Regions from separate parts of the Nocardia otitidiscaviarum genome, predicted to be linked through region 3. Evidence: riboswitches for the same ligand, from Rfam matches in the RefSeq annotation. Region 3 holds a riboswitch; each other region holds the start of a gene.

What was found. A riboswitch is a leader RNA that binds a small molecule or an ion and turns the genes downstream of it on or off. The one in region 3 is predicted to bind cobalamin.
Region 1: linked by a shared signal. The riboswitch ahead of metE (5-methyltetrahydropteroyltriglutamate--homocysteine S-methyltransferase) and the one ahead of FOH10_RS10560 (ABC transporter substrate-binding protein) in region 3 are both predicted to bind cobalamin.
Region 2: linked by a shared signal. The riboswitch ahead of FOH10_RS14780 (methylenetetrahydrofolate reductase) and the one ahead of FOH10_RS10560 (ABC transporter substrate-binding protein) in region 3 are both predicted to bind cobalamin.

What each region holds. Positions count from the first base shown of each region.
Region 1 covers NZ_CP041695.1:4,818,669-4,821,940, forward strand. Annotated here, with positions in the region: gene FOH10_RS21570 (pyruvate carboxylase) at 1-1,135, opposite strand, end outside; cobalamin riboswitch at 1,333-1,541, shown strand; gene metE (5-methyltetrahydropteroyltriglutamate--homocysteine S-methyltransferase) at 1,679-3,272, shown strand, end outside.
Region 2 covers NZ_CP041695.1:3,335,826-3,339,097, reverse strand. Annotated here, with positions in the region: gene FOH10_RS14785 (short-chain fatty acyl-CoA regulator family protein) at 1-136, shown strand, start outside; gene FOH10_RS14780 (methylenetetrahydrofolate reductase) at 156-1,160, opposite strand; cobalamin riboswitch at 1,316-1,508, opposite strand; gene FOH10_RS14775 (M23 family metallopeptidase) at 1,642-2,553, opposite strand; gene FOH10_RS34810 (PepSY domain-containing protein) at 2,811-3,131, shown strand; gene FOH10_RS14765 (hypothetical protein) at 3,211-3,272, shown strand, end outside.
Region 3 covers NZ_CP041695.1:2,434,248-2,437,519, forward strand. Annotated here, with positions in the region: gene FOH10_RS10555 (FecCD family ABC transporter permease) at 1-825, opposite strand, end outside; gene FOH10_RS10560 (ABC transporter substrate-binding protein) at 822-1,856, opposite strand; cobalamin riboswitch at 1,886-2,075, opposite strand; gene FOH10_RS10565 (class I SAM-dependent methyltransferase) at 2,318-3,208, shown strand; gene FOH10_RS10570 (Lrp/AsnC family transcriptional regulator) at 3,217-3,272, opposite strand, start outside.

The DNA of each region.
Region 1 (3,272 bases), 2.4 Mb from region 3:
CGCCCACGTTCGCGCCGCCGTCCAGCCGCACGCCCGCCCCGCCCGGCGACCGGTAGCCGGTGATGCGGCCGGTGTCGGGCCGGAACCCGTTGGCCGGATCCTCGGTGGTGATGCGGCACTGCAGTGCCGCGCCCCGGATCGTGATCGACTCCTGCCGCAGCCCCAGATCCGCCAGGGACTCCCCGGCGGCGATGCGCAGCTGCGCCTGCACCAGGTCCACATCGGTGATCTCCTCGGTCACCGTGTGCTCGACCTGGATGCGCGGGTTCATCTCGATGAACACGTGCCGGCCGCGCTCGTCGAGCAGGAACTCCACCGTGCCCGCGCAGCTGTAGCCGATCTGGCGGGCGAAGGCCACCGCGTCGGCGCAGATCCGGTCGCGCACGGCCGGATCCAGATTCGGGGCGGGCGCGAGTTCGATCACCTTCTGATGCCGCCGTTGCAGCGAGCAGTCGCGTTCGTAGAGGTGGATCACGTCGCCGTGCGAGTCGGCGAGGATCTGCACCTCGATGTGGCGGGGGTTGACCACCGCCTGCTCCAGGAACACCGTCGCGTCACCGAAGGCGGATTCGGCCTCGCGCATGGCCGCCTCCACCGCCTCGCGCAGTAGGGCGCGGTCGTCGACCTTGCGCATACCGCGGCCGCCGCCACCGGCCACGGCCTTGACGAACACGGGGAAGTCCATGGTCTCGGCGGCCGCCAGCAGCTCGTCCACGTCGGCGGAGGGTGCGCTGGAGGTCAGCACCGGCAGCCCGGCGGCCTTGGCCGCGGCGATCGCGCGGGCCTTGTTCCCGGTCAGCTCCAACACCTGCGCGGACGGGCCGATGAAGGTGATCCCCTCGCGGGCGCACGCCGCCGCGAGGTCGGGATTCTCGGAAAGAAAACCGTAACCGGGGTAGACCGCGTCGGCGCCCGAGGTCTTCGCAGCCTCGAGAATTTCCTCGATCGACAGGTACGCGCGTACCGGATGTCCGGGCGTGCCGATCTGATACGCCTCGTCCGCCTTCAGCCGGTGGACCGAATTGCGGTCCTCATGGGGAAAGACGGCGACCGTGCCGATGCCGAGTTCGTATGCCGCGCGGAAGGCGCGAATGGCGATCTCGCCGCGGTTGGCGACCAGGACTTTGGAGAACATCCGCCTAAGGTACCTGCTCCCCGGACACCCTTCGGTCACGATGTCGGGTTCGCAGGAATCTTCACAACCGACGTTAGCCAGGTTGCGAAGATGTGTTCATCCGGACGATACACACCGGCCCGGCTCCGGCCCCGTCGCCGGAGCCGCCGGCGCGGCGATATGCTCGGCAGCGCAATCGGTTCGCCGGACGGGAGCCCCCAGTCGGCGTCGAAACCGGAAGCTCACCACGGGTGAGTTCTTCCGGTGAGAGGGAACCCGGTGAGAATCCGGGACTGTCCCGCAGCGGTAAACGGGAACGACCGCCGTACCACGCACTGGGTGCCACACCTGGGAAGCGACGGCCAGTAGGTCGGCCATTCGGCCGGAGCCCGTGAGTCCGAAGACCTGCCGACTGTGCCGGGTACGCCGTACCCGGCGGCCTCCGCCTCGTGGATTGGGCGATGGACCGCATGTGCGTATTCGCATGCCGTTCGGTGTGCGCGTGGCACGGCTGTTCGCGCCCGCGGTGGTGGCCAGTGGCTCTGGAACACTGGAGAAATATCCGTGACCAATACACCGACCTCCTTCACCGCCACGGTGCTCGGCATTCCGCGCATCGGGCCGAATCGGGAGTTGAAGAAGGCGACCGAGTCCTACTGGGCCGGGCGCATCGACGCCGACGCGCTGCACGCCGTCGGGCGGAGGCTGCGGGACTCGCAGCTGACCGCGCTGCACGCCGCGGGACTGGATTCGATCCCGGTCGGCACCTTCTCCTACTACGACCAGATGTTGGACACCGCGGTCCTGCTCGGCGCGCTGCCGCCGCGGGTGGCCGAGATCGCCGATCCGCTGGACCGCTATTTCGCGGCGGCGCGCGGCACCGACGCGGTCGCGCCGTTGGAGATGACCAAGTGGTTCGACACCAACTACCACTATCTGGTCCCGGAGATCGGCCCGGAGACCCGCTTCGCCCTGCACCCGGACAAACTGCTGGGTGAGCTGGCCGAGGCGCGGGAACTCGGCATTCCCGCACGGCCGGTGGTCATCGGTCCGCTGACCTTCCTGAAACTGGCCAAGGGTGTGGGCGCGGAACCGCTGTCGCGCCTGACCGAACTGCTGCCGCTGTACCGCGACCTGCTGAGCCGCCTGGCCGCCGCGGGTGCGGAGTGGGTGCAGATCGACGAACCGGTGCTGGTGACCGATCTCACCGCCGATGAACTCGCCCTGGTCGGCACCGTCTACAGCGACCTCGCGTCCGCGACCGACCGCCCGGCCGTCCTGGTCGCCACCTACTTCGGGCATCCGGACGCCGCACTGCCGGTGCTGGCCTCCACCCCGGTCGAGGCGATCGCCCTGGATTTCACCGCCGGGACCACCGTCGAGGACGTGGCCGCGGTGCGGCCGCTGCGCGACAAGCTCGTGGTGGCCGGTGTTGTCGACGGACGCAATATCTGGCGCACCGATCCCGACCGGGCGCTGTCCACCCTCGCCACCCTGCTCGGCAGTACCGGCGCGCTGGTGGTGTCGACCTCCTGCTCGCTGCTGCACGTGCCGTACACGCTGACGGCGGAGCCCGGACTCGACGAGGCGCTGCGTTCCTGGCTCGCGTTCGGTGACGAGAAGGTCGCCGAGGTGCGGATGCTGGCCACCGCCCTGCACCGGGGCACCGACGAGGTCGCCGCCGAATTGGCTTCCGCCCGTGCGGCGTTGGCGAATCGGGCCGCCGACCCGCGGCTGCGCAACGACACCGTGCGGGCGCGGCTGGCGGCACTGGGAGCCGAGGCGACCCGGCGCGCGCCGGCGGCGGATCGAGCCGCGCTGCAACGGGATCGGCTGAACCTGCCACTGCTGCCGACCACCACCATCGGCTCGTTCCCGCAGACGCCGGAGATCCGCAAGGCACGCGCCGCGTACACCAGGGGCGATCTCACCGCCGAGCAGTACACCGAGCGCATGCGCGCCGAGGTCGCGGACGTCATCGCGCTGCAGGAGCGGCTGGGCCTGGATGTGCTGGTGCACGGCGAGCCCGAGCGCAACGACATGGTGCAGTACTTCGCCGAGCAGCTCGACGGCTTCGCCGCCACCGCCAACGGCTGGGTGCAGTCCTACGGCACCCGCTGCGTGCGTCCGCCCATCCTGTTCGGCGACGTGGCCCGGC
Region 2 (3,272 bases), 900 kb from region 3:
GCCGATCGGCGCGGGCTGCAAGGTCTGCGAGCGCACCGACTGCGCCCAGCGCGCCTTCCCGCAGTTGGGCCGCCCGATCCGGGTGGACGACAACAGCTCGCAGCACATTCCGTACGTGCCGTCCACCGCCGGGTGATCAGCGGACCGGTGGACGATCAGGCGCTCAGTGGGGCGGCGGTGACCTCGTAGCCCAGATTCGTCAGCACCTCGGTGGTGGCCTTGGCGAAGTTGAGGGTGATGAAGTGCAGGCAGGGTGCGCCCTCGTCGATGAGGCGCTGCGCCATCTCGGTGGCGATCTCGATGCCGACCCTGCGGACGGCGGCGCGGTTCTCCTCGGGGCCGTCGCCCGCGGCCCGGCGCAGCCGGTCCAGGACGGCCGCGGGCAGCGCGCGGCCACTGAGTTCCTCGGCGCGCGCGACGGTGCGCATGGAGGTGATCGGCATCAGCTCCGGAATGATCGGCTTCGCGCCCTGTATGGGATCGGCCGCCAGCACCCGATCCCGCAGGCGCAGATAGTGTTCGACGTCGAAGAACATCTGAGTGATCGAGTAATCCGCGCCCGCACGCAGTTTCGCGGCCAGGAAGGCGGTGTCGGTGTCCAGGTCGGGGGAGCGGTGGTGCCCCTGCGGGAAGGATGCGACGCCGACGTGGAAGTCACCGAGATCGCGCACGATGCGCACCAACTCCTCGGCGTACTCGACGCCGTCGGGATGGCGGTGCCACGCGCCGAGCGGGTCGCCGGGCGGATCTCCGCGCAGCACCAGGATATTGCGGATTCCGCAATCGGCGTACGAGCCGACCAGCGCGCGCAGTTCGGCGACGCTGTGGCCGACCGCGGTCAGGTGCGCCACCGGCAGCAGGGTGGTCTGCTGGGCCAACTGGCCGGTGATGCGCGCGGTGCGGTCCTTGGTGGAGCCACCGGCACCGTAGGTCATCGACACGAAAGCCGGGTGCATCCGCTCGAATTCGCGCACCGCCCGCCACAGCCGGGCCTCGCCAGCGGCGTCGCGGGGCGGATTGAACTCGACGGAGAAGGGCACCCGCGGTCCGGCGGCGTGTCGCCGCAGACTCTGCACGACCGAGGGAACGCCGGACGCGGTCGGCGATATCCGGGCCGGACGCCCCACGCCCGAGAGCCCCGATTCGGAGGGAGAATACATAGTCGCCTCGTGAAGTAGACAGCCGATGGCCGTCACCCACACCGAACGCACGCCAGCGGAGCCCCTGCAACATCATCCCGTGCCCGGGTCCCACTCGGCGTAGCGCCCGATCCACGAGGCGACGGCCGCCGGATACGGCGTACCCGGCACAACCGGCAGGTCTTCGGACTCGTGGGCACCGACCCCACCCGGGTCGACCCCGACGTCGGAATCCGGGGCTGGTCCTACCGGCCGTCGCTTCCCGGACTCGCGCCCAGTGCCCATGACGACCGTCGTTCCCACTCACCGCTGCGGGACAGTCCCGGACTCCCACCGGGTTCCCTCTTCACCTCGGTCCGTGCGAAACACGTCCCGGGCTCGACGCCATCGGGCGGATAAGGGGCTCCTCGACTCCGCCTCCGGCGAACCAGCTGCGACCGTGAATATAGCGCACTTCCGCAGGTGGAACCGCGTGGGCCGGATGGAATCGCGCGGAGGCGCGTCAGTGCGCGCCCCAGTGCTGTTCCATGAGCACGCCCTTGGCGGCCAGCCAGGAGACCGGGTCGATCTTGTTGCCGTGCTGGTCCCAGATCTCCAGGTGCAGGTGGGGGCCGGTGGACTGGCCGCGGTTGCCGACGGTGGCGATCACGTCGCCCGCGTTCACCCGCTGGCCCTCGGCAACGTAGATGTCGTTGACGTGGCCGTAGACGGCGGTGGTGCCGTCGTCCTGGAGCACGCGCACCCAGAGTCCGAAGCCGTCGGCCGGTCCGGCCTCCACGACGGTGCCGCCCAGCGCCGAGTGGATCGGTGTCCCCAGTGCGTCGGCGATATCGACGCCGTAGTGGAACGCGCCCCAGCGGCTGCCGAATCCGGAGCTGATCTGGCCGCCCACCGGCAGGACGGCGGGAGCGGCGATGAACGGCGCGGGTGCGGGCGCGGCGGGGGCGAACTGCTGCTGGAGCTGTTTGATGGTCTGCTCGGCCTGCGCCAGCGGTGCGGCGATCTCGGCCGGGAGCCCGGCCAGGCCGAAGGGCGCGGCCGGCGGCGCCGGAGCGGGTTGCGCGGGCGGGGCGATCTCTCTCGGGGTGGGCGGCATCTGGTTCGTCACCGCGGCGACGGTGGCGTCCACCGCGGCCTGTAGCAGCTCGGGTGCGGACTGGATGTCCAGCGGCACCGGATCTGCGACCGGATCGGCCTCGTCGACGGGCGTCGGAGGAGCGGCGACCGCGGCGGCCGGAGCCAGCTGGGCGACCGTGGTGAGCAGCGCTCCCGCCGCCACCGCCACACCCGCGACGGCCCTGACATATCCGCCCGAACCGGGGTCGGCGCGATGACTGGTGGATGTTCCGCCCTCGACCGCACCGAGCAGGTCCTGGACGGAAAGGGAACCGGAGGTCTCTCGATGCAGCGACACAGCACGTCCTCGGTAGATCAGCGACAGCGCCCGAACTCCGGAGTCACCGACGCTGGCGGTCCGGTGTGGGAACGTGTCGAAAACTGTACCCACGCGTGACCGTTCTGTCGCCGTTTCTCGATGTTTCCCTCCACGATGCTTCCGCCGAACCTCCGCGCATGAACCGCCGCGACGGTGGTAGTTCCGTCCGCGAGGGCGCGAGAGATCGATCCCGCCGCGCCTGCGAAATCCCGGATAACGAGCAAAGGAGCATCATCATGACGGTCACGATTCCTCGCGCCGCCGACGGCCTGCGCCGATTCTCGTTCGGCGTGGTGCTCGCCGCCGCCGCGCTCGGCGCGGCAGCCGCACCCGCCGCCGCGGTGCCCGCGGTGCAGCCCGCGGTCAGCGATCAGGAGGCGCTGCGGGCCGCCCAGGACGCGCTGATGGGCGCGACCGTGCAGTCCATCGAACTGGAGATGGCCGACGGAACGCCGACGTGGGAGGTCGACGTGGCGACCCGCACCGGCGCCGAATACGAGGTGCAGATCGACGCGACCACCGGCATGGTGGTGTCGGTGGAGGAGAGCACCGACTGACCCGTGCCGCCCGCGCGCCGGGACACGCGCACCTTGCGGTGACAGGCATTTCGCGCGCATCGGTGAGACCGTGCCCGGCATGACGTGCTATCCGACCGAGACGCAGACGATTTCGCTCACGATGGAGGTCGCCGACGCGAT
Region 3 (3,272 bases):
GTAGTCCTGTCCGGCCAGGGCCCGCGCGATATGCGGGATCACCAGGCCGATGAACGCGACGGGTCCGGCGATGGCCACCGCGGCGCCCGCCAGCAGCACCACGGCCGCCGCGCCGACCGCGCGCACCGTGACCAGCCGCGTGCCGAGTGTGCGCGCCATGTCCTCGCCCATGGCGAGCGCGTTGAGCGAGCGCGCCACCGCCACCGCCAGCACGGTCCCGACGGCGATGAACGGCGTTATGGCCCAGACGGATTCGATATCCGCGCGGGTCAGCGAACCCACCACCCAGAACCGGAAGTTGTCGAAGGTGGTGCGGTCCAGCAGCGTGACGGCGGTGGTGATGGAACCGCACAGCGCGGCGCACGCGGCACCGGCCAGGGCCAGCTTCACCGGGGTGGCGCCGCCGAAGCCGAGCGACCCCAGCGTGTAGACGAATACCGCCGCGACGGCCGCACCGAGGAAGGCGAACCACACGACTCCGCCCGGCGCGCTCAGGCCGAGCACGCCCATGGCGATCACGATGGCCAGCGACGCACCCGAATTGATGCCCAGCAGTCCGGGTCCGGCGAGCGGATTGCGGGTCAGCCCCTGCATGACGGCCCCGGCCAGGGCGAGCGCGATACCCGCCAGCAGTCCGGCCACCGTGCGGGGCAGCCGGATGTAGCGCACCACCCGATCCGCGTCGGTGCCCCGGAAGTCGGTGAACGCCGCCGCCACCTGATCGACGGTGATCGGATGCGTCCCGACCCGCAGCGAGGCGAGGCAGACCAGGGCGAGCGCGACGAGGGCCACCGGCATGCCGACGCCGCGCAGACCGCGACTCACCGCCCGAACAGATCGGGGTGGATCAACTCGGCGACCAGTTCGGTCGCGTGGGCGATTCGCACCCCAGCCGCCCGATCGGCGAACAGGAAGGGGTGCACCGCACCCGCGCGCACCGCGGTCAGATTGGCGAAGGCCGGATTGCCGGTGATGGTGTCGGCCTGCGACTGCCCGTCGGCGCGGGTGTAGCCGGCCTCGCAGCACAGGCTGGTCAGAATGATGTCGGGATCGCGGGCGATGATCTCCTCCGCGCCGATCGGCACATTGCGGCGGGCGGTCAGGTCGGCGAAGGCGTTCACCCCGCCCGCGGCCTCGATGATCCGGGTGACGAAGTCGATGCCGCCCGCGACGGTGTAGGAACCGTCGTCCTTGGGCGTCACCACCGCGACCCGGGGGCGTTCGGCTCCCGCGACCGTCGCGCGCACCGCCTCGATCCGGTCGCGCAGATCGGTCGCCACCTGCTCGGCGCGTTCGGGCACACCCCATAGTGCGCCGAGATCGCGCAGATCCGCGTACACGTTGTCGAATCGCACCGTCGCCGGGTCGATGGCCTCGTCCGCCAGTCCGTCGGCGCTCGGGCACAGCGGACTCAGCACCCAGGTGCGCACCCCGAGTTCGTGCAGGCTGGCGCGGGTGCCGACGCTGGCCTGAGCGGATTTCGCGAACACCCCGTTGTAGCCGGAGAGCACGAAATCGGGCTGCTGGGACAGCAATTCGTCCCGGCTCGGCAGCTTCTCGACGTACGGGACGCTCGCCTGCGCGTCCCGGTATTCGGGCAGCACCGCCGCGTCCAGGAAGGCCGTCCCGACCAGGCGGTCGGTGACCCCGAGGGCGTGCGCGATCTCGATGGACGGCTGATAGGCGGCATAGATGCGCTGCGGCGGCGCATCGACGCCGATATCGATACCGCAGTTGACGCGCGTGACGGCGGCGTCGCCGACAGCGGTGTCGGCCGCGGGCGCACACCCGGCGAGCGCGACGGCACCGGCGAGCAACGCGCCGATCCGCAGGCGCGCGGAAACAAACGTGGTCAAGACGACCGCCTTCCAGGTCCTCGTGGAACGGGCACTACAGCGCCGTGGCCGGTCTCCTGGCTGACGGGTGTCGCGCGGCGAATCCACCTTCCCAGGGCAGGGCCCCAGTGGCTCCGGACGACCTTGTCGCCCGGAACGATTCGTCGCTCCCGATCACAGTGGCGAGGGCCGCACCGGTTCCACACCGGTTTCCCGAACACCACGGCCCGGCGAATGTAGCAGAGTTCGCGAACCGGGCATCCGCGCTCGTAGCCGGAGGTGCGGCCGGCGAACCGCCGGTATGCCGCCGGTATGCTCGACTCGGCCGACGTGAGGAGATGAATCCATGTGCTACCCGGTGCCGTGCGAGACGTGTGGCAAGACGACGTGGGCCGGCTGCGGCGAACACGTCGACGAGGTGCGCGCCCAGGTCGCCGAAATTCAGTGGTGCGACGGCCACCCGCGGTAGTAGACCGGACGGCATGCATGATGCCGCCCCGACAGCCGACGACACCGCCATAGCCGACGACACCGCCATCGCCGATGACACCGCGATAGCCGACAATCGGGCGAACTGGGACGACCGCGCCGACGTGCACGCGCGCTCGGGCATGTACGACGTGGACGGATTCCTGAACGAACCGACCCGCATCTCGACGGTGGTGCGCAACGATCTGTCCGTCCTGGCCCCGCACCTCCCGGACACCGGCATCCGGGATCGGTCGCTGCTGCACCTGCAATGCCATATCGGCACCGATACCGTCTCCTGGGCGCGGCTCGGGGCGGTCGACGTCCACGGTCTGGATCTGTCGCCGAACTCGCTGCGCCACGCCGCCCGCATCGCGGCGGCGGACGGGCGCGAGATCACCTGGGTGGAGGGCGACGCGCGATTCGCCTCCGCACTGCTCGACCGGCGCTTCAGCACCATCGTGACCAGCGCCGGAACCATCGTGTGGCTGCCGGAGCTCGACGCGTGGGCGCAATCCGTCCACGATCTGCTGGAACCGGGCGGGGTGTTCCTCATCCGCGACGACCATCCGCTGCTCGGGGCGCTCGGCTTCGAACCCTGGGAGATCAGCGAGGACTATCTGTCCGGCGGCGGCGTACAGACCTACACCGATTCGGGCAGCTACACACCGGGTTCGGCGGGGCAGATCGCGCACGCGACCAACCACGAGTGGCGGCACGACCTCCAGGAGATCGTCACGGTCCTGCTGGACGCCGGGCTCGTGACGGAGTCGCTGCGCGAACTGCCGTACATGGACTGGCACGCCTTCCCGGAACTCGTCGCCTGCCCGGAAGGCTGGACGCTGCCCGCGGGCGCGCCGCGCGTTCCATTGAACTTCGCCGTCGTCGCCCGGCGTCCGCGCTGACCGTCGATTCAGGCACCGGGTTCGGACCAGATGTCGGCCGCCACCACGGATTCGGTGCGGCCGT